Regions from separate parts of the Paraburkholderia sp. 40 genome, predicted to be linked through region 1. Evidence: riboswitches for the same ligand, from Rfam matches in the RefSeq annotation. Region 1 holds a riboswitch; the other holds the start of a gene.
What was found. A riboswitch is a leader RNA that binds a small molecule or an ion and turns the genes downstream of it on or off. The one in region 1 is predicted to bind cobalamin.
Positions count from the first base shown of each region.

Region 2: another riboswitch for cobalamin. It lies ahead of cobW (cobalamin biosynthesis protein CobW); the one in region 1 lies ahead of OKW28_RS36820 (TonB-dependent receptor domain-containing protein).

Region 1 covers NZ_JBNPVY010000004.1:3,208,716-3,219,273, reverse strand. Annotated here, with positions in the region: gene ilvD (dihydroxy-acid dehydratase) at 1-746, opposite strand, end outside; gene OKW28_RS36855 (LysR family transcriptional regulator) at 905-1,891, shown strand; gene lgt (prolipoprotein diacylglyceryl transferase) at 1,952-2,857, shown strand; gene OKW28_RS36845 (SIMPL domain-containing protein) at 2,952-3,677, opposite strand; gene OKW28_RS36840 (EVE domain-containing protein) at 3,923-4,381, opposite strand; RNA gene ssrS (6S RNA) at 4,523-4,704, opposite strand; gene OKW28_RS36830 (cell division protein ZapA) at 4,770-5,084, opposite strand; gene OKW28_RS36825 (ATPase) at 5,081-5,440, opposite strand; cobalamin riboswitch at 5,660-5,923, shown strand; gene OKW28_RS36820 (TonB-dependent receptor domain-containing protein) at 6,014-7,945, shown strand; gene OKW28_RS36815 (FecCD family ABC transporter permease) at 7,985-9,049, shown strand; gene OKW28_RS36810 (ABC transporter ATP-binding protein) at 9,079-9,888, shown strand; gene cobT (nicotinate-nucleotide--dimethylbenzimidazole phosphoribosyltransferase) at 9,922-10,558, shown strand, end outside.
Region 2 covers NZ_JBNPVY010000002.1:36,068-46,625, reverse strand. Annotated here, with positions in the region: gene OKW28_RS01525 (flagellar brake protein) at 1-688, shown strand, start outside; gene OKW28_RS01520 (vWA domain-containing protein) at 756-1,370, opposite strand; gene OKW28_RS01515 (ATP-binding protein) at 1,427-2,527, opposite strand; gene cobN (cobaltochelatase subunit CobN) at 2,524-6,342, opposite strand; gene cobW (cobalamin biosynthesis protein CobW) at 6,357-7,448, opposite strand; cobalamin riboswitch at 7,651-7,928, opposite strand; cobalamin riboswitch at 8,009-8,268, shown strand; partial or broken gene cobA (uroporphyrinogen-III C-methyltransferase) at 8,464-9,189, shown strand; gene OKW28_RS01495 (cobalamin biosynthesis protein) at 9,172-9,711, shown strand; gene cobO (cob(I)yrinic acid a,c-diamide adenosyltransferase) at 9,708-10,310, shown strand; gene OKW28_RS01485 (cobyrinate a,c-diamide synthase) at 10,314-10,558, shown strand, end outside.

The sequences.
Region 1 (10,558 bases):
GGCTTCAGATCCTTCTTGACGGCTTCGACGAGCACACGCGCCGATTCGGCGGCCGAGTCGACCTTCTCCTGGTCGGGATTCGCCATCGTCGACGAATACATGAGCGACATGCCGAGCGCCTCGAACGACGAGCTCATCGTATTGGCCGTGTACATGCCGCCGCACGAACCGGTCGACGGACACGCATTTTTCTCGATGCCCTCGAAATCCTCCTGCGACATGCGGCCCGCCGTGAATTCGCCGACCGCCTCGAACGACGACACGATCGTCAGATCGGTGCCTTTCCAGTTGCCCGGCCGGATCGTGCCGCCGTACACGTAGATGCCCGGCACGTTCATGCGCGCGAGGCCGATCATGCCGCCCGGCATGTTCTTGTCGCAGCCGCCGATCACGACCACGCCGTCCATCCATTGCCCCTGCACGCAGGTCTCGATGCAATCGGCGATCACCTCGCGCGACACGAGCGAGTACTTCATGCCCTCGGTGCCCATCGACATGCCGTCCGAGATCGTCGGCGTGCCGAAGGTCTGCGGGTTCGCGTCGGCGCGCCTGATCGCGGTGACGGCCGCGTCGGCGAGACGCTGCAGGCCGGCGTTGCACGGCGTAATCGTCGAGTGGCCGTTGGCGACGCCGATCATCGGTTTGTCGAAATCCTCCTTCTGGTAGCCGAGCGCGTAGTACATCGAGCGATTCGGTGAACGCGCGATGCCTTGCGTGATGTTCTTCGAACGACGGTTGTAGGCCATGGGGAGCTCCAGTCTGGCTGTTCTGATGAAAGCGCGCGGCGGCGTCCGCGCGCGCATCCGTTCAGTGTAGTTCCGCCAGACCGTGCAAACCGGCGGTTTTGCGTGACACGCGTCGTGTGTATTATTCGCGGTTGTTCAGGTCGTAAAATATATTAATCATGCTGCCGACGATCCCCGACCTGCGCCAGTTGCGCTATTTCGTCACCGTCGCCGAGGAAAAGCACTTCGGGCGCGCGGCCGCGCGTCTGTCGATGACGCAGCCGCCGCTGTCGCAGGCGATCCGCGCGCTCGAGGAGACGCTCGGCGTCGAGCTGTTCGCGCGCACCAAGCGCTCGGTCGAGTTGACGGCGGTCGGCGCTGATCTGTTGCCGGAGGTGCAGCGGCTGCTCGCGGCCGCGGAAGGGCTCAGGCCGCTCGCGCAGAGCCTCGCGCGCGGCGAGGCGGGCGTGCTGTCGCTCGCGTTCGTGTCGACTGCGGATTACGGCCTGCTGCCGCTGCTGCTGCGCGATTTCGGCGCGCGGCATCCGCGCGTGCGGCTCGAACTGACCGAGGCGACCAGCGACGTGCAGGTCGAGGAACTGGTGGCCGGGCGTATCGACGCGGGTCTGGTGATCGCGCCGCTGCCGTCGCGGCATGCGGCGCAGCTGTCGTGGCTGCCGATCGCGCGCGAGCCGCTCGTGATCGCGATGTCGACGGAGATGGCGCAAGGCTTGCGGGGCAGCGTGAACGCAAACGGCAAGGGCAGCGCCGCCGAAGACCCCGCCGCCGAATGGCTCGACATGCCCGTCAGCCTGCGCGATGTCGCCGACGCGCCGCTCGTGATCTTCCCAAGGCGTCTCGCGCCAGGCTTTTATGACATCATTATGGATTGCTACGGCGTTGCGGGCCTCGCGCCACGGATCGGCCAGGAGGCGATCCAGATGCAGACCATCGTGAGTCTCGTGTCGGCCGGCATGGGCGTCGCGCTGGTGCCGCAATCGTTGCGTAACCTGCGGCGCACGGGCGTCGTGTACCGGCCGCTGTCCGAGTCGGTGCCCGCGATCGAGACGGGCCTCGTCTGGCGCACCGACGAGGTCAGCCCGGTGCTGGCGGGCTTCATCGACATCGTGCGCGCGCATGCGGCGAGCGTCGCGTCGCGTGTCTAGATCCCGCTTCTGATTCCCTGTAAAAACTGCTTTCGAACCTGAACTGCCCATAACTACACGATGCTCATTCACCCCAATTTCGACCCTGTCGCCATCCATCTGGGGCCGCTCGCCGTGCGCTGGTATGGCTTGATGTACCTCGTCGCGTTCGTCGCGGCGATCGTCGTTGCCCGGCTGCGGCTGCGGCTGCCGTACGTCGCCGCGCAAGGCTGGACCGCGAAGGATATCGACGACATGCTGTTCTACGGCGTGCTAGGTACGATCCTCGGCGGCCGGCTCGGCTATGTGCTGTTCTACAAGGCGAGCTTTTATTTCGCGCATCCGCTCGACATCTTCAAGGTGTGGGAAGGCGGCATGTCGTTTCACGGCGGCTTTCTCGGCGTGACGATCGCGATGATGCTGTTCGCTTATCAGCGCAAGCGCTCGTGGCTGCAAGTCACCGACTTCGTCGCGCCGATGGTGCCCACGGGCCTCGCGGCGGGGCGCCTCGGCAATTTCATCAACGGCGAGCTGTGGGGCCGCGTGACCGATCCGTCGGCGCCGTGGGCGATGCTGTTTCCCGGCGCCGCGCCTGACGACGCCACATGGCTCGCCGCGCATCCGCAACTGGCCGCGCAATGGCATCTGAACGAAGTGTTCGCGCAATATCACATGCTGCCGCGACATCCGTCGGAGCTGTACGAGATCGCGCTCGAAGGCGTGGCGCTGTTCTTTGTGCTGATCTTTTTCTCGCGCAAACCGAAGCCGCTCGGCGCGATTTCCGCGATGTTCCTGATCGGCTACGGCCTTGCGCGCTTCACGGTCGAATTCGCGCGCGAGCCGGACGATTTCCTCGGCCTGCTCGCGATGGGGCTGTCGATGGGTCAATGGCTGTCGCTGCCCATGATTCTCGCGGGCATCGGCCTGATGGTGTGGGCGTATCGCCGTGGGCGTCGCGAGCCGGCGCAGGCGGTTGGCGCGAACTGAGCGGCGCTCGGCTAGCGTAGCGAGTGTTGCATGAAAAAACGCCACGGCATCGATGGATGCCGTGGCGTTTTCTGTTGGGGCTTGCGCTTGCGCGTCACTTCATCTGCACCGACCCCGACACGTTGACCGTCACCGTCGACGTGCCGCCTTCGAGCGACAGCGGCGCGCTCTTCGCGTCGGCGCCCATCGCGCGTGCGCTCATCATCATCATCGGACGCGGCATCACGCCGCTGTGATTCACGTTGACCTCGCGGATCGAATAGCCGCTAAAGCCGAACGCCTGCGAGGACGCCGCGGCCTGCTCGCGAAACGATTTGATCGCCTCGCCGCTGAGCCGCTGTTCGGCCGCGCGCTGCGCTTCCGGCGACAGCGAGAAACGCACGTTGCCAACCTGCATGATCGATGCCATCTGTCCGGCGAGCTTCGATGCCGCGGCGAAGTCGCGCGATTCGAGCACGACTTCCGTGCGGCCGCGCCACGTCGAGATGCGTCCGTCGCGGTCCGTCGACGGGAAGATCGAGAACGCGCCCGAGCGCGCGGTCACGCCGCTGACGCCGCGCGCTTTCTGCAATGCCGCGTCGGCGCGTTCGTTCAGCGTCGACGTCAGCGACGACGGCTCGCTCGCTTCCTGCTCGTAAAACAGCGTGATTTCGACTTCGTCCTGCGGGACTTCCGCGCTCGCCTGCGCATTCAGCGACAGCACGCCCGAAGGCTGCGGCATCATGGTCTGCGCTCGAGCGGGCGCAGGGTTCAGTGCGAGTGCCACAGGCGCGCCCAAGGCGAGCGCAAGTGCGAGGGACCGTGCGGTTTTTGTCGTCATGACTGGAATCCTTGTTTGAACAGGTTGTGCACGTTCGACGCGAGCGCCGGGCGGTGGCGCGCGGTTTGACGGATGCGCTGGCGAATGCATCGGCTTGCCGTCGAGCGGCCGGTTCGAGCTCACGCTTTCGTCGACCGATTAGGCGCGTTTTACCGACGCTTGGTTCCCCAATTAGTGCTTCGCCGCCGCATCGGAAACGATGACCTGGATGCGATCATGACAGGTGCCGCGTCGCGCGTTCGCCCTTAAACCAGCTGTTTAGTGATGAAGCGCCATTCGGCTTCGGTCACCGGCGTGATCGACAGGCGGTTGCCTTTGGCGAGCACGCGCATGTCCTGCAATTCGGCATGCTCGCGCAGCGCGGCAAGCGGAATCAGCGCGATTTTCTTCCTGAACACGACGTCGACGAGCATCCAGCGCGGCGTTTCCGGCGACGATTTCGCGTCGTAGTACGGACTCTTTTTATCGAACTGGGTCGGGTCCGGATACGCGGTCGACGAGACCTCCGCGATGCCCGCGATGCCGGGCTCCGGACAGCTCGAATGATAGAAGAGCACGCCGTCGCCGACCTGCATCACGTCGCGCATGAAGTTGCGCGCCTGATAGTTGCGTACGCCGGTCCACGGCAAGGTGCGATGAGGTGCGTTGGCGAGGTCGTCGATGCTTGCTTCGTCCGGTTCGGACTTCATCAGCCAGTAGCGCATGAATCGGAGTGAGCGTGTGAGATTGAACGAAGCGCAACAACAGCAGGCGCGTACGGAAAAGCCCCTGAAAAAGGCGCTCAAACGAAAAAACGACGACCAAAGAAAAACGGCATCGAACCGAAGTCCGATGCCGTTCCAGATAAGGTCCCCGCCTTAGCCGCTAGGCCGGCATCCTGAACCGAGGGTTCAGAATTGGTCGCAGTTAGCAACACTTCGGGTACATCAGACTGAGTGACGCGCACACCCGTGCTACAAATTTCCGCAACCGTGCACATGGCATTGGTTCAAGGAATGTATGACCTTGGCGAACCAGGCAGGGAAGCTAACCGATGATGCTACAACCCAAACCGTTGAACACGTGACCGATTCGAAACCGGCCCACTACTGCTTACTGCAAGCTGTACTGCTCGATCACAGTACCTAGCTGTTCGTTCATTTGCTGCATTGTACGCCGGATTTCTTCAGCAGGAAATGCTTCTCCGTGTCGCACGCTGCTTTGCAGCTTAAGCAGTTCCGATGCCAGCGACAGCGCAGCCATCACGGCGATGCGATCGGTGCCGCGCACGTTGCTGCCGCTGCGGATTTTCTTCATCTCGGCGTCGACGCGCGCGACCGCCTCGAGCAGCGCGCCTTCGGTTTCCGGCGAACAGGCGAGACGATAGGGTACTTCGAGAATCGATACTTCGATCTGCTTGGTGGTCATGCGCTTTCTCCGTGTCGGCTCACGTCGCTTTCCGCTTCCTCATGTTCGGGCTGGGCGGACTCGAGCAGATCGAGCTGGTTATCCGGTTCGCTGCTCGCGCGTGCGCGCGGCAATTTTTCGAGAATCGCATTCAGGCGCACCTGAGCGTCGTCGATCTTGGCGGACAGCGCGTCGCGTTCCGCCTGCAGTGCGTCGCGCTCTTCGCGCAATTGCGCGAGTTCCGCATGCGTGGCTTGCACTTCGGCACGCGTTTGCGCGAGCTGCTCTTCGAGCGCGAGCCGCGCTTCGTTGTGGCGCTGGCTGATCGCAATCAGCTTGCCGATGTTCTGGGAGAGTGATTCGAGTTCGGTGAGCATGTGCTGCGTCCTCTAAAGACATCGCATTTTAGCGCGGAATATTACAGGTTCCGACAATTGTCTCGTTTCGAGACGTAACAGCATCGCTTCGTGCACGTTCGTTGGGTGTCGCGTCGTCGACCATAAGATAAAAACCGGCAATCCATCCGACAATAACCTGCATTCAACAGAACCGATTGCGCTCCGGTCGACCTTTCTTGACGCCCCGCGAGGCCGCTCCTAAACTTCCCGCACTCTGGTGCCCGCGCGCGCTTTTCGGCGCGCGCAGTTAAACGGGAAGCAGGGCGCGCGCGGTGCCAAAACCGGATGCGCGAACCTGCGCTGCCCCCGCAACGGTAAGCGACCGCATGTGATGTGCTCATGCAGGTCGGTCCTGGTCGCAAGGTTGGAAGTTCAACGTGCGAGTGTGCCACTGCGCGTCACGCGTGGGAAGGCGGATCGATGTGTCGTAGCCCGGATACCGGCCAGAAAAGAGGGACGTCCCCCCGCGAAAACGCTAAACAAGGGGGCGCTCGTGACGCGTCGGCCCGCGGGGAAGCAGGCCGCGCACGCTATCCACAGGAATGTCATCCCATGCTGTCCCCCATCGCCCGCGCAACGCTGCTCGCGTTCGCGAGCCTGCCGCTCGTCGTGCATGCGCAAAGCGCCGAGCCCGCGTCTTCATCGTCCGCGACGGATGCAACCGCTGCGAGCGCCGCAAACGTTGCCGACGCGGCCAATCTCACTTCCACCGATGCGTCGGGCAACGTGCTGTCGCCGATCGTCGTGACCGCGCAACGCGGACCGCAAGCGTTGCGCGATGCGATCCCGCAGACTACGCAGTTCGATCAGCAGGACGTCGCCGACACGACCGCGACCGATCTGCCCGGCCTGTTGCAACTCGCGCCAGGCGCGCAAATCTCGCGCACGGGTGGCCCCGGTTCGACCACGAGCCTCTTTCTGCGCGGCGCATCGTCGACGCAATCGCTGCTGCTGATCGACGGCGTGCGCGTCGATTCGGTGAGTCTCGGCTCAGCTCAGCTCGCGCAGATTCCGCTCGATCAGGTCGATCACGTCGAAGTGGTGAACGGCAACGTGTCGGCGTTGTATGGCTCGGGCGCGATCGGCGGCGTCGTGCAGGTGTTCACGAAAGACGGCGGCGATCATCCGCCGCGTTTCAATTTTTCGGTCGGCTACGGCAGCTATCGCACGCAGACGCAAACGGCCGGCGTGAACGGCGCGCTCGATCAGGACGGCCGCACGACTTTCAATATTTCGCTCGCACGCACGAAGGACGACGGCTTTTCGTCGCTCAATCCGCTCGAGGCGCCGAACGCGAATCCGAACGCAAACGGCAATCTGAACGAGAGCATCAGCGCGTCGCTGCGTCACATGTTCACCGACAGGTGGGACGCGGGCGTCAGCTACTTCCAGTCGAACAACGACAACAGCTACGACAATGCGTACGGCGAGCCCACCGATCTGAACAATCTCTATAGCAAGGTGCGTCAGGTGTCGGTATTCGCGAACGGCAAGCTGACCGACTGGTGGACCACCCACGTCACGCTCGCCGAGGGCGACGACCGCAGCGTGTCGAACACCAATGGCATCTACAACGGCCGCTTCGATACCGACAATCGTCAGTACACGTGGCAGAACGATTTCGCGCTCGCCGCGAACCAGAAGCTGCAACTCGGCTACGAGCATCTCGACCAGACGCTCGACTCCGACACGTTCGCCGCGCCCGACCGTCACGTCGATTCGGTCTTCGCGGGCTACAGCGCGCGCTTCGGCCGCAACCAGATTCAGGCCAACGTGCGACGCGACCAGTACTCCGATTTCGGTGGGGCGAACAGTTACTATCTCGGCTACGGATTCGACATCACGTCGCGCTGGAAGGTAACCGCAAGCTATTCGGATGCGTTCCGCGCGCCGAGCTTCGACGATCTGTACTATCCGATCAGCGGCAACCCGTCGATCCAGCCCGAGCGCAGTCATTCGGTCGAAGCCGGTTTGCAGTACGCGACCGATGCGCTCGGCGTGATGCGGTTGAACGCCTTCCAGACGCGTTATACGAATCTGATCGACTACGTGCAGACGATCCCCGGCATCTACCTCGCGGAGAACGTCGGCCATGCGAAGGTGCAGGGACTCGAGGGATCGTGGAGCGGTCATGTCGGCAAGACCGACGTGCGCGCAACGGTGACGCTGCAGAACCCGGTCGATCTCGACAACGGTACCGACCTCGTGCGGCGCGCGCGTCGGTTCGGGTCGTTCGCGGTGAATCGCAGCATCGGTGGCTGGCGGGTTGGCGGCGAGTGGATCGTCAGCGGTCCGCGCACCGATAGCACGGGCAACCTCGGCGGTTATGGCATCGTGAATCTGTCGGCGCGCTACAACGTCACCAAAGCGTGGTACGTCAGTGCGCAAATCGACAATCTGTTCAACAAGGATTATGAAACGGCCTACTCGTATAACTCGCCGCGACGTGGTGCGTATCTCACGCTCGGCTGGCAGCAGCAGTGACGCGCGCGCCGGGTTGGCCGCATGCGTGAGCGCACGCGGATGAGTCGCGCGTCCACTTCGCTGCGCGCCGCGATGGCGACGCCGCGCCCGATGAACGCGAAACGCGCGGCCGCGATCTGGCTCGGCCTCGCGCTCGCCGCCATCGCGGTGCTCGGCGCGTCGCTGGTGCTCGGCAGCGTGCCGCTCGCGCCGTCGCGCGTGCTTTTGGCGCTCGTGCCGACGCACACGTTCCGCGGCACGGGCAGCGACGATCTCGCCGGCGAAATCGTGCGTACGTTGCGTTTGCCGCGCGCGCTCGCGGGCTTCGCGTGCGGCGCGTTGCTCGCGCTCGCCGGCGCGCTGCTGCAGGTGCTGCTGCGCAATCCGCTGGCCGAGCCATACGTGCTCGGCGTGTCGGGCGGCGCGGCGACGTTCGCGCTCGTTGCGATGATCGCGGGCGGCGCATGGTGGCTCGTCGATGCGAGCGCGTTCGCGGGTGCGTTCGTGTCGATCCTGCTGGTGCTCGGCCTCGCGCGTCGCGAGCTATGGCGCGGCGAGCCGCAGGACACGTCGCCCCGTTTGCTATTGACCGGCGCGGTGATCGCGGCCGGGTGGGGCGCGCTGATCACGCTGCTGCTCAATCTCGCGCCCGACAGCCGTCTGCGCGGCATGCTGTTCTGGCTCACCGGCGACCTGAATGGCGGCGCGGTGCCGTGGACCGCGCTGATGGCGCTCGCGCTCGTGTTGCTTGCGATCGTGCCGGCCGCGCCGCGTCTGAACGTGTTGCTGCGCGGCGACGCGGCCGCGCAGGCGTTGGGCGTCGCCGTGATGCCGCTGCGTTTGCGTGTGTACCTGGTCGCGTCGCTGGCGGCGGCTGCGGCGGTGACGACCGCGGGCACGATCGGCTTCGTCGGTCTCGTCGTGCCGCACATGCTGCGGCTCGCGTTCGGCAACGATCAGCGCATGCTGCTGCCGGCGGCCGCGCTCGGCGGCGGTGTCGCGGTGATGGGCGCGGATCTGATCGCGCGGACCGTGATCGCGCCCGCGCAATTGCCGGTCGGCGTGATCACGTCGCTGGTCGGCGTGCCGGTGTTCCTGTGGATGCTGCTCAAACGCCGCCGATGATACGAGCCAAACCCAGCCCCACCTGTTCGATGCTGAGCACGCAGCGCCTGACGTTGCGCGCCGGCGCGCGCACCTTGCTCGACGCGTTCACGCACACGTTCCATGCGGGCGAAATCTGGTGCATCGCCGGGCCGAACGGCGCGGGCAAGACCACCTTGCTATCGACGCTGGCGGGGCTGTTGCATCCGGCGGCGGGCCATGTCGAACTCGATGGCGTGCGCGTGGCCGACTGGCAGCCGCTGCCGCTCGCACGGCGCCGCGCGCTGATGCCGCAAAGCGCGGCCGATGCGTTCAACGCAAGCGTGCTCGACATCGTGCTGCTGAACCGCTTCCCGCATCTGGGCGGCAGGGGCTGGGAGCGCGACGAGGATCGCGCGGCCGCGCGGGCGGCGCTCGAACGGCTCGGCCTCGCGGACTTTGCGGCGCGCGACGTGCTGTCGCTGTCGGGCGGCGAGCGTCAGCGCGTTGCCCTCGCGGCGGTGCTGTGCCAGGACGCGCCGCTGTTGCTGCTCGATGAACCGTTGTCGCATCTCGACCTGCATCATCAGGTCGACTGTCTCGACGCGCTCGTCGCATGGACGCGCGAACCGCGCCGTAGTGTGCTGTTCTCGTGCCACGACCTGAACCTCGCGCGCCGCTTCGCGACGCACGCGTTGCTGCTCGACGGCGCGGGCGGCGCGTATGCGGGCCCAGTGCGCGACGTGCTGACGCCCGCGTTGACGAGCCGCGCGTTCGGCTATCCGCTGATTCTGATTCGCGACGGCGAGCACGAGGCGCTGATACCCGCGCCGCGCGCGCGTCACGAATCGGCTGCCGGCCATGACGCACAGTCAGGCTGATATTTATTCCTATCCCTTGTTTCGATCACACCTATGACTCGCATCCCACACCCAGCCGGTTTGCCCGAAGTCGCGCCGCTCGATCAGACGCTACGCGCCGAACTGCAGCGGATCATCGATACGCGCACCAAACCGCCCGGCAGCCTCGGCCGGCTCGAAACGCTCGCGCGCCAGATGGGCCTGATCCAGCGTAGTACGCGTCCCACCGTGCAGCGTCCCGCGATGATCGTTTTCGCGGGCGACCACGGCATCGCCGCCGAAGGCGTGAGCCCCTATCCTCAAGCGGTGACCGCGCAGATGGTCGCGAACTTCATCGCGGGCGGCGCGGCGATCAACGCGCTCAGTCGCGTCGCGGGTCTCGAACTCGAAGTGGTCAACGCGGGCATCGCGACGCCGCTGCCGTCCACGGACCGACTCGTCGACATTCCGGTCGGGCCCGGCACGCGCAACTTCGCACACGAAGCCGCGATGACGTGCGCCGAAGCGCTCGCCGCGATGCAGGCGGGCGCCGCGCGCGTGCGTCATCACGCGGCGCTCGGCACGAACGTGATCGGCTTCGGCGAGATGGGCATCGCGAACACCTCGGCGGCCGCGTGTCTGATGAGCCGCCTGTGCGGTGTGCCGATCGACGACTGCGTCGGCCGCGGCACGGGTCTCGACAATGCCGGAC
Region 2 (10,558 bases), on a different contig from region 1:
TGACCACGCCGGTGAGTTGACGCTGAAGGACATGCACCTCGAGATCGGCGCATTGATCGGCATGCGTTCGCAATTCGGCAGCGGCGCGCCGATGCAACCTTGCCGCATCATCGGTTTCGCGCCGAATCATGCGCTGTTCGTCACGCCGCCGATGCAGCAGGGCCAACCGCTGCCGCTCACGCCCGGCGAGAACGTCGAGGTCGTCGCGATCGCGAGTCAGGCCGTGTTTCGTTTCGTCTGCACGGTCGAAGCAGTCTGCCGCGTGCCGTTCGACTATGCCGTGTTGTCGAGGCCCGGTATGGTCCGCCGGCTCCGTGAGCGCAAATCGATCCGCGTCCACGCGCACCTGCCTGTGCGGTTTGGCATCGGCGGGAGCGGTGACACTTACGAAGGCCTTGGACTCGCCAAGGGCATCAGCGCGCTCGGCATGTCGTTGAGTGCGTCATGGACACTGGGCGAAGTCGGCGAGCGGCTGCGCATCGCGTTCCGGCTGAAGTCGGCCGAATACGATTCACAGATCGAGACGTCGGCGGTGATCCGCAACGTTCAGAAGGGCAAAACGCCTGGCGAGCCGTCCATGCATGGGCTCGAACTGGATCAACTCGATTCCGTTCAACAGATGGCGATGAAGGTGTTCGTGTTCGATCGTCAGGAGGATGTTCAGCACTGGTCCAACGGACTGAAATAAGCGGTACGGCCACAAAAGCAACGCGCGTGCGGACACAGCAGCGTCGACCTCGCTGCGCACACATCGATCAGCCGAGCAACTCTTCCGGCGTCAACCGCCGCGCTCCCCAGGCATTGGCGAGCACCTCGCAACGACCGAGCCGTATCGCACCACGCTCGAAATCGACGAACACGACTTCATCGACGCCGGCCGGCCGCGCGGGTTCGTCGCTCGTGCGGCCGTCGGTCAGAATCCATAACCAGCGCTGCTGGGCCGGCCGTCGCCGCGCGCAGCGTTCGAGCAGTTGCGCGGCGCTGCGCACGCCCGACGCGAGCGGCGAACCGCCGCCTCCGCCCACGGGCGCGAGCCATCGCTCGTTCCACCAGCGCGGCACGGCGGGGCCGAAGCGCACATCCGCTCCCGCACCGCCGAAGCAGATCAGCGCAGCCTCGGCGCGCATCGCACTCGCACGGTCGAACAAGGCAGTCAGTAGACCCTTCGCCAACGCGAGGCGTTGGCCCGCCAGCATCGACCCGGAGCAATCGAGCACGAAACAATGCAGCACACCGCCACGCGGCACTTCCCGTACGAAGCGCAGATGCTCACGACGCAGCGTGTGCTCGCGCATCGCGGCGAGCGTCGGCGGCCATGCAATGCGCCTGCCCGGTTCGCCGCGCGACGTGTCGCGCGAATCCGCCCCCACGCCTTGTCGCCATCGAAAACCGCTGCGCGAGTCAGCGGCGGCGCCTTTCCGATGGCTCAGCGTTTTTTTGCGTCGAGCGCAATGACGCCTTTGACAGGCAAAGCCGCGGCCGGCTCGGGCGGCAGGTAGCCCCACTCGGAGTCGGCGGAAGGTGTCGTGGATCCATCCGTATCGCCAGACGCACCCTCAGCGACGTCCCGTGCCGGCGCCTCGCTTTCTGGCCGGCGCTGATTCGCATGTTGCGAATCATGCTGACGCCGCCGATGAAGCAGCACCGGATCGGCAACGCGCTCCACATGTCGCACCGTCACCGCACCTGCCCGTTCGAATGCGGCCAGCGCGCGCGCCGCGCGCAGCATCACGAGGTCGGCGCGCAGGCCGTCGACGGCCGCGTCGATGCATAGCGCGCTCACGCTCGCATGGACGGTGTCATCGAACGACAGCAGCGGCAGCGCCGCGCGCGCCGAGCGAATTCGCTGCACGTATGAAGCTTGCTGCTCCGCGTAAACGGTACGAAACCCAGCGGGATCGAGATCGAACGCGAACCGCGCTTTGACGATCGCCTGCCGCACCTGCGGCTCGAACGCGTTCTGCAACTCCACCATCAGACCGAAGCGGTCGATCAATTGCGGCCGCAACTCGCCCTCTTCGGGATTCATCGTGCCGATCAGCACGAAGCTCGCGTCATGACTATGCGACACGCCATCGCGTTCGACGGTATTCACGCCGCTCGCCGCCGCATCGAGCAACGCATCGACGAGCGCATCGGGCAGCAGATTGACTTCGTCGACGTACAGCACGCCGCGATGCGCCTTCGCGAGCAGCCCCGGCGAGAAGCGCACCGAGCCGTCGCGCAACACGCTTTCGATATCGAGCGTGCCGATCAGACGATCCTCGCTCGCGCCAAGCGGCAGATTCACGAACTCTCCCTGCGGCAGCAGTTCGGCGAGCGCGCGCGCGGCAGTCGACTTCGCGGTGCCACGCGGCCCGCTGATCAATACGCCGCCCAAGCCCGGATCGATCGCCGCGAGCACCAGCGCCTGCTGCAACGAGGCCTGGCCGATCAGCGCCGCAAACGGAAAAACGGGCCGCGCCGCCGTACCCGATGCACAGGCTGAGCAACCTGCATCGTCCGCTCCTCGCATCGCTCCATTCATGTTTGTCTTCCTTCGATCTGCTGTTCGCTCGCAAGCAGATGCGTTTCCACCTGCGCGCGATAGTCACCCGGCTGCTGCCACAGCCCCCGCTGCATCGCCTCGAGCAAACGCTCGCAGATCGAATGCAGCGCATGCGGATTGTGCCGTTGCATGAACGCGCGCGTATCGGCGTCATTCAGATAAGCATCGGCGACGAGCGCGTATTGATGATCCGCGATCACGCGCGCGGTCGCGTCGTAGCCATACAGATAATCGACGGTCGCGGCGATCTCGGCCGCGCCCTTGTAGCCGTGGCGCTTCACGCCGTCGAGCCATTTCGGATTGACCACGCGCGAGCGGATCACGCGCGCGATCTCCTCCTGCAACGTCCGCACGCGCGGCGCGGCCGGATTGGTGTGATCCGCGTGATAGACGCGCGGCTGCTGACCTGCCAGATGCCGCACCGCCGCGACCATGCCGCCCTGAAACTGGTAGTAGTCGTTCGAATCGAGCACGTCGTGCTCGCGGTTGTCCTGGTTCTGCAGCACGAGGTCCATCGCTGCGAGGCGCATGCCAAACGCTTGATGCGCTTCCTCGCCCGCGCTCTTCTGCGCGTACGCATATCCGCCCCATGCCTGATACGCGTTCGCGAGATCGGCGTCGGTCTGCCATTGGCGCGAGTCGATCATCTGCTGCAGACCCGCGCCGTACGTGCCCGGCCGCGCGCTGAACACGCGCCAGCCGGCGCGCTTGCGCGCTTCGAACGGGTCCATGCCGCGCGCGATCAACGCATCGCGTTCGCGCTGCACGCGCGCGCGAATCGGATTCAGCTCCGCGGGCTCGTCGAGTTCGGCAACCGCTTGCACGGCCGCGTCGAACAGATGCATCACGTTAGCGAAGGCATCGCGAAAGAAACCGGATACGCGCAACGTGACGTCGATACGCGGCCGGTCGAACGCGTCGATCGGCATGATCTCGAAGTCCGTCACACGGTGGCTGCCCGGCGCCCATTTCGGCCGCACGCCGAGCAGCGCGAGCGCCTGCGCGATATCGTCTCCGCCGGTGCGCATCGTCGCGGTGCCCCAGACCGACAGGCCGATCGCGCGGGGATAATCGCCGTGCTCCTGCAGATGCCGCTCGATCAGTTGCTGCGCCGATTTCAGGCCGAGTGCCCACGCGGCTTGCGTCGGCACCGCGCGCGTGTCGACCGAATAGAAGTTGCGGCCGGTTGGCAGCACGTCGGGCCGACCGCGCGACGGCGAACCGCTCGGACCTGGCGGCACGAAACGTCCTTCGAGGCCGCGCTTCAGCTGCGTCATTTCCTGCGGGCCGCAGGCGTCGAGACGCGGCAGCACGTCGTCACGCAGGCGTGCGACCACCTGTGCCGCTTGCGGCAGACTGTCGTCGGCTACGGGGACGGCCTGCGAACGATCCGCGTCATCGCAATCGACACCGCAGACGCCGCGCAACAGCTCGCCCGCGAGCAATTCCAACCGCTCGCGCGTATCGCCGTAATGTCGCCACGGCGCATCGCTGACCCGCTGCAATACATCGGGTCGCGGGCCGTCCCATGCGGCGGCCCAATCCACCGTCAACGGGTCGAACCGATGATCGATGCGCAGATCGCGCGCCAGCGCGTCGACGAGCCCCGCCTTGCCGCCCTGCCCATCGCCGACCGGAAAGCGCCCGAGCGCGAGCAGCGTGTCGCGCCGCTGCACGCCGCGCGGCGACTGCCCGAACGTATGCAGGCCATCGCGAATCTGCGCTTCCTTGAGCTCGCACAGCCACGCATCGACGCGTGTGAGCAGCGCGTCTTCATCGTCCTGTCCGTTCGGCGCCGCGAGACTCAGCTCTTCGTGCAACCGATGCTCGACGATCGTCGCCAGAATCGTGCGACGCAAGAGCTTCGCGCGACGCGAATCGACCATCAATGCCTCGTAGTATTCGTCGACCTGGCGTTCGAGGTCCTGCAGCGGCCCATAGTTTTCGGCGCGTGTAAGCGGTGGCATCAGATGATCGATGATCACCGCCTGCGCGCGCCGCTTCGCCTGGCTGCCCTCGCCCGGATCGTTGACGATGAACGGATACAGATGCGGCATCGGTCCGAGAATCAGATCGGGCCAGCACGCGTCGCTCAAGGCGACGCTTTTGCCCGGCAGCCATTCCAGATTGCCGTGCTTGCCGACGTGCACGACCGCGTCGATGCCGAACTGATGGCGCAGCCAGAAATAGAACGCGAGGTAGGCGTGCGGCGGTACGAGCTCCGCATCGTGATAGCTCGCGTAGTCGCCATGCTCGCGCGAACGCGCAGGCTGAATGCCGACGAACACCTGGCCGCAGCGCCAGCCGGCGATCATGAAGCGGCCGCGCCGTAGCGTGGGGTCCTGCTCGGGCTTGCCCCAGCGAGCGTTCAACGCGTCGCGCACGCTCGCCGGCAACGCGTTGAAATGCGCGAGATAGTCGTCGAGTGCGAGGCTTTGCAGGGCCGGACGCAGATCGCGTACGACCGGATCGTTGGTCACGCCTTCGGTCAGCCTGTTCAACAACGCGTCGCCGTTTTCGGGTAATTCGCCGACACGATAATCTTCATCGCGCAGCATCGACAGAATGCCGACCACCGACGCCGGCGTATCGAGCCCGACGCCATTGCCGATGCGCCCTTCGCTCATCGGATAGTTGGCGAGAATCAACGCGACTTTCTTGTCGGCGTTATCGAGCGAACGCAAACGGCACCAGCGCCGGCTCAGCTCGGCGAGAAAGCGCACCCGTTCGAGGTCGGGCTGATAGCGGACCACGTCGACCTGCGTATGCGCACAGCGATACGCGAGCCCCTTGAAGCTGATCGCTCGCGTGATGATGCGCCCGTCCACTTCGGGCAGCGCGATATGCATCGCGATGTCGCGCGAATTGAGGCCGTGGTTGTCCTTCAGCCAGTCTTCGCGATTGCCGCCGCTCAGGATCACCTGAAACACGGGCGCGTCGCCGGCGAGCGCGAGCGGCTCCGGGTCGTCGATCGCGGAAGCGGCGAACGCGGTCGTGTTCAGCACGAGCGCGACACCATGTCGCGCGCACAGCGACTGCACGACATCGCGGCTCACCGCATCCTTCAGCGACGTGATCGCGAGCGGCAGCGGATTGAGCCCTTGCGCTTCGAGCGCGTCGATCAGCGCATCGAACACCGCAGTATTGGCGGCCTGCAGATGCGCCTTGTAGAACAGAATCGCGACGACCGGCGCGTCTTGCCGCCAACGCGCCTGCCAGTCGGCGACGATGGGGGTATCGCGCTCAGGGTGATACAGCGACGCGGCCGGCAACGCGCGCGGCGGATCGGGTTCGCGCCCCCAGTCGAGCGCGCGATACGCGATGCAGCGCAAAAACGCCTCGGCGTTCTGCGGACCGCCCTCGCGCAGATAGCGCCACAGCTGCTGACACAACCCGGCGCTCGCGGTGCTGCGCGCGAGCAGGTTCGGGTCTTCCTGCAGATCGCCGGAAAACATCGCGAGCGTTTGCTGTTTGCGCTGCGCGAGCGCGACCACCTGCTCGATGCCGTACGGCCAATACGCTTCGCCGCCGAGATGATCGACGACAACCACGCGCGCATGCTGCAACACGTCGTCCAGATAGAAATCGACCGAGGCAGGCTGACGCAGATACGTAACGTTCGCGAGCCGCACGCTCGGAAAGCCGTCGCCGAGACGCGGCACCACGCTCGCGAGCAGCGACAGCGTGGTGTCGGCGGAACTGAGCACGACGATCTCGGCGGGCTGCTGATCGATGCGGATCACGCCCTGCGTATCGTCGACGAAGCCGCCCGGCGTCGTGCGCAGCAGATGCATGCTGGTGCGCCCGTTTATGCCGTCGCGTTCGACGTCGCGTCGAGCGCTGCGTCGAACGCCTGTTGCAGCGCGTGTTGGTCGAGGTCTGCGCCGATCAGCACGAAGCGGCTCAACGCGCCGTCGCCATTTTCACCCGCTTGCCAGCGCCGGTCGAAGTAGCTGTCGAAGCGCCGGCCCACGCCCTGGATCACGAGACGCATCGCCGCGCCCTGCAGTGCCGCGAAGCCTTTGACACGGTAAATCGTGTGGGTTTCGACGAGCGTCTGCAAGGCGGCGAGCGCCGCGTCGCGCGACGGTACGGATGCCTGCACGACGACCGCATCGAATTCATCGTGGTGATGATCGGGGTCGTCGGCGGAACCGTGGTGGTCATGACGCAGGTGGATCGTCTCTTCCGACGCCGCTTCGAGGCCCAGCAGCGTATGCAGGTCGAGCCGCCCCTGCTGCGCACGTACGATCTTCACCTGCGGCGGAATCTCCGCGCGGATCGCGGCTTCGACCTCGTGCTGCCGCGCGTCGTCGATCAGATCGGTCTTGTTCAGAATCACCAGATCGGCCGCCGACAACTGGTCTTCGAACAGCTCGTGCAGCGGCGACTCGTGATCGAGATTCGGATCGGCCTTGCGCTGTGCATCGACGGCGAGCGGGTTATCGGCGAACTGGCCGCTCGCGGCGGCCGGGCCGTCCACCACCGTCACCACCGCGTCGACCGTGAAGCCATTGCGGATCTGCGGCCAGTTGAACGCCTGCACGAGCGGCTTCGGCAACGCGAGCCCCGACGTTTCGATCAGCACGTGATCGAGTTCGTCGCGGCGCTCCGCGAGCTTTTCCATCACCGGGAAAAATTCTTCCTGCACGGTGCAGCACAAACAACCGTTCGCGAGTTCATACAATTGCCCTTCGGTCTCGACGCCGTTTTCATCGCAACCGATGCCGCAGCCTTTGAGGATTTCGCCGTCGATGCCGAGCTCGCCGAACTCGTTGACGATCACCGCGATGCGCTTGCCGCCCGCATGCTGAAGAATGTGCCGCAGCAGTGTGGTTTTGCCGCTGCCGAGAAAGCCCGTGACGATCGTGACGGGGATCTTGCGCAATTGAGTTTGCATCGTGAGGTCCATCCCTTGGCGTTGATCGGTATGCCGGAAAGTCCGCGCGTGGGTCCGCGTCGGCTGGCGAATGGAGCGAATGAAGCACGCGCAGCAGTACCAGCGATCACCAGACACGGGGACGAACGACGGCATTGCCGCGACAACGGAAATACAGAAAGCGGAACTGAGGTCATGAACGCGCCGCCGCATCCCCGCGGCGGTCGTTCTGCTTCTTTGGGCCGGTATCCGGGCTGGCGAAAGCGCCGCTTCCCCTTCCCGGCCGAGTGGTTTCTCGTCCAGTGGTGAAATGTCCACGCGACCTTGCGCGAGGACATCGAAGCCGGCACTGCGGTGCCCGGCTATCAAGCCGGAACCGCTTTTCGCTTACCGTTGCGGGGACAGCACAGGTTAGCCGCTCCAGAGCAGGTGGCTCCCTGTTTCCCGTTTAACTGCATGCGCACGAGCGCGCACGCGAGCACCCAAAGTGCGTGCGAGTGTAGGCCCGCGGCCTTGCGCAGTCAAGGAACGCACAGAGCCGGAAAGCGCCGCCCTGGCTTATCCGGCAAGGCGCCATGTGCTATCGTATGCGCGCGTTTGGTGCCCGCACATGCGCTCGCGTGTGCAGTTAAACGGGAAACAGGCAGCGCCTCGCGCGTTCAACCTGTGCTGTCCCCGCAACGGTAAGCGACCTGCGGCGCGCGATTCGATTCGCCTTCGAGTCCGACGTGCCGCGCATGCGTTTTTTGATGCCACTGTCCCGCGAATCCACAAACCGGGACGGGAAGGCGAAGCGCATGAGGCCGCCAGCCCGGATACCGGCCAGACGCGGAGGCGGTGCCGCATTGCATCCGTGCATCACGCGGCGCCGCCGGCCGCCGGAATCCGCGGGGAACGGATGTGAAGGCGTAGCAGCGCGGCATCGCGCGTGCCCGGATTCGCAGTTCCGCATGACCTCTATATTCACCGCCGCGCGCGCTGTCGCACGCCGTTTCTCTTCTTCCATCACCGCATGGCGCGCGCCATGCACGCCGCGATGACGCGCGCCTGGCTGATCGGCGCCGGTCCCGGCGACGTCGAACTGATCACGCTGAAGGCCACCCGCGCGCTCGCGCAGGCCGATGTCGTGCTCGTCGACGATCTGGTGAATCCCGACGTGCTGCAGTTCGCGCGCACCGACGCGCAAATCGTGTACGTCGGCAAACGCGGCGGCCATCCGTCGACGCCGCAAGCCGACATCGTCGCGCGAATGCTCGGGCATCTGCGCGCGGGGCGCAGCGTCGCGCGGCTCAAGGGCGGCGATCCGTTCGTGTTCGGCCGCGGCGGCGAAGAGTTGCAGGCGCTACAGGCCGCGGGTATCGAAGTCGACGTGATCAACGGCATCACGGCCGGCATCGCGGCGCCCGCGGCGCTCGGTATCGCGGTCACGCATCGTGATCACGCGCAGGGCGTCGTGTTCGTCACCGGCCACGGCGCCGGCAGTGGCGAACCGGACTGGGCCGCGCTCGCCGCGACGCGCATGACGCTGGTGATCTACATGGGCATGCGCCGGCTCGGCGAGATCGCCCGCGCATTGCTGGCTGCCGGCATGTCCGCCGACACGCCGTGCGCGGCGATCGAGTCGGCGACGCGGCCTGAGCAGCGTCATGTGCTCGCGCCGCTTCGCGAGTTCGCCGAGGCGGTGGCGCGCGCGGGGCTCGGCTCGCCGGCGATCGTCGTGATCGGCGGTGTGGCGTCGCTCGCACTGGCGCGTGATGCGGCCAAACGCGACGCCGGCTTTGCTCACGAACTGGGAGCGAGCGCGACACGACACGGACTCGGACGCGCGATCAAAACGCTGAGCGTCGGCATCGGTTGCCGCTTGCACAGCGAAGCCGCTGAGATCGAAGCCGCCGTCCGCGCAGCGCTCGGATCGAATACCTTCGAGCAGATCCGCGCCATCGCGACGATCGACACCAAAGCCAACGAAGCCGGTCTGCTCGAATTCTGCTCACGTCATCAGCTGCCGCTGCAACTGTTCAGCCGTGAGCAGATCGCCGCGGTACCAGTCGCGTCGCCGTCGGCGGCGGCACACGCGCATCTCGGCGTCGATGGTGTGTGCGAGCCGTGCGCGCTGCTGGCGGCAACGGCGCCGGACTCCACCACAACCGCGCAAAACGCGCGTCTAATCGTACGCAAGACCGCGCACGCCGGCATCACGGTGGCGATCGCAGCGGCGAACAACGCTGCCCTTAGCGACGCGCCCCCATCCCATCCCGCCTCTCAAGACCAGGACCCTCGATGAAAACCGATCCGGAATCGCATCAACGCATGACCGAACGCCGCCGCGAAGGCCACGAAAAGAAGCAGGCCAGCGCGACCGTCGAAAAAGGCCTGCTGATCGTCAACACCGGCACCGGCAAGGGCAAGAGCACGGCCGCGTTCGGCATGGCCGTGCGGGTGCTCGGCCACGGCATGCGGCTCGGCGTCGTGCAGTTCATCAAGGGCGCGCTGCATACGTCGGAGCGCGATTTCCTCGGCGCGATCGCGCAATGCGATTTCGTCACGATGGGCGACGGCTACACATGGAACACGCAGAACCGCGAGGCCGACATCGCGACCGCGCGCAAAGGCTGGAACGAAGCGCGGCGGATGATCGAAAGCGGCGACTACCAGATGGTGATCCTCGACGAGCTGAACACCGTGCTGAAGTACGAATACCTGCCGCTCGACGAAGTGCTCGCGGTGATCAACGCGCGTGCGCCGATGTTGCATGTCGTCGTGACCGGACGCCATGCGCCGGACGCGCTGATCGAAGCCGCCGACCTCGTCACCGAAATGCGCGCGATCAAGCATCCGTATCGCGAGCAAGGTGTGAAGGCGCAGCGCGGCGTGGAGTTCTGAGCGATGTCGGCGTCCTCCAACGGGGCTTCGTCCGGGGCGCCCCCCAAGGGGACTTGCTCCGCGGCGTCCCCCCAGGGGACTTCCTTCGGGGCGTGCCCCGCGCTGTTCATCAGCGCGCCCGCGTCGGGACAAGGCAAAACCACGATCACCGCCGGTCTCGCGCGTTATCACCGGCGGCTCGGACGTCGCGTGCGCGTGTTCAAGACCGGACCGGATTTTCTCGATCCGATGATCCTCGCGCGCGCGAG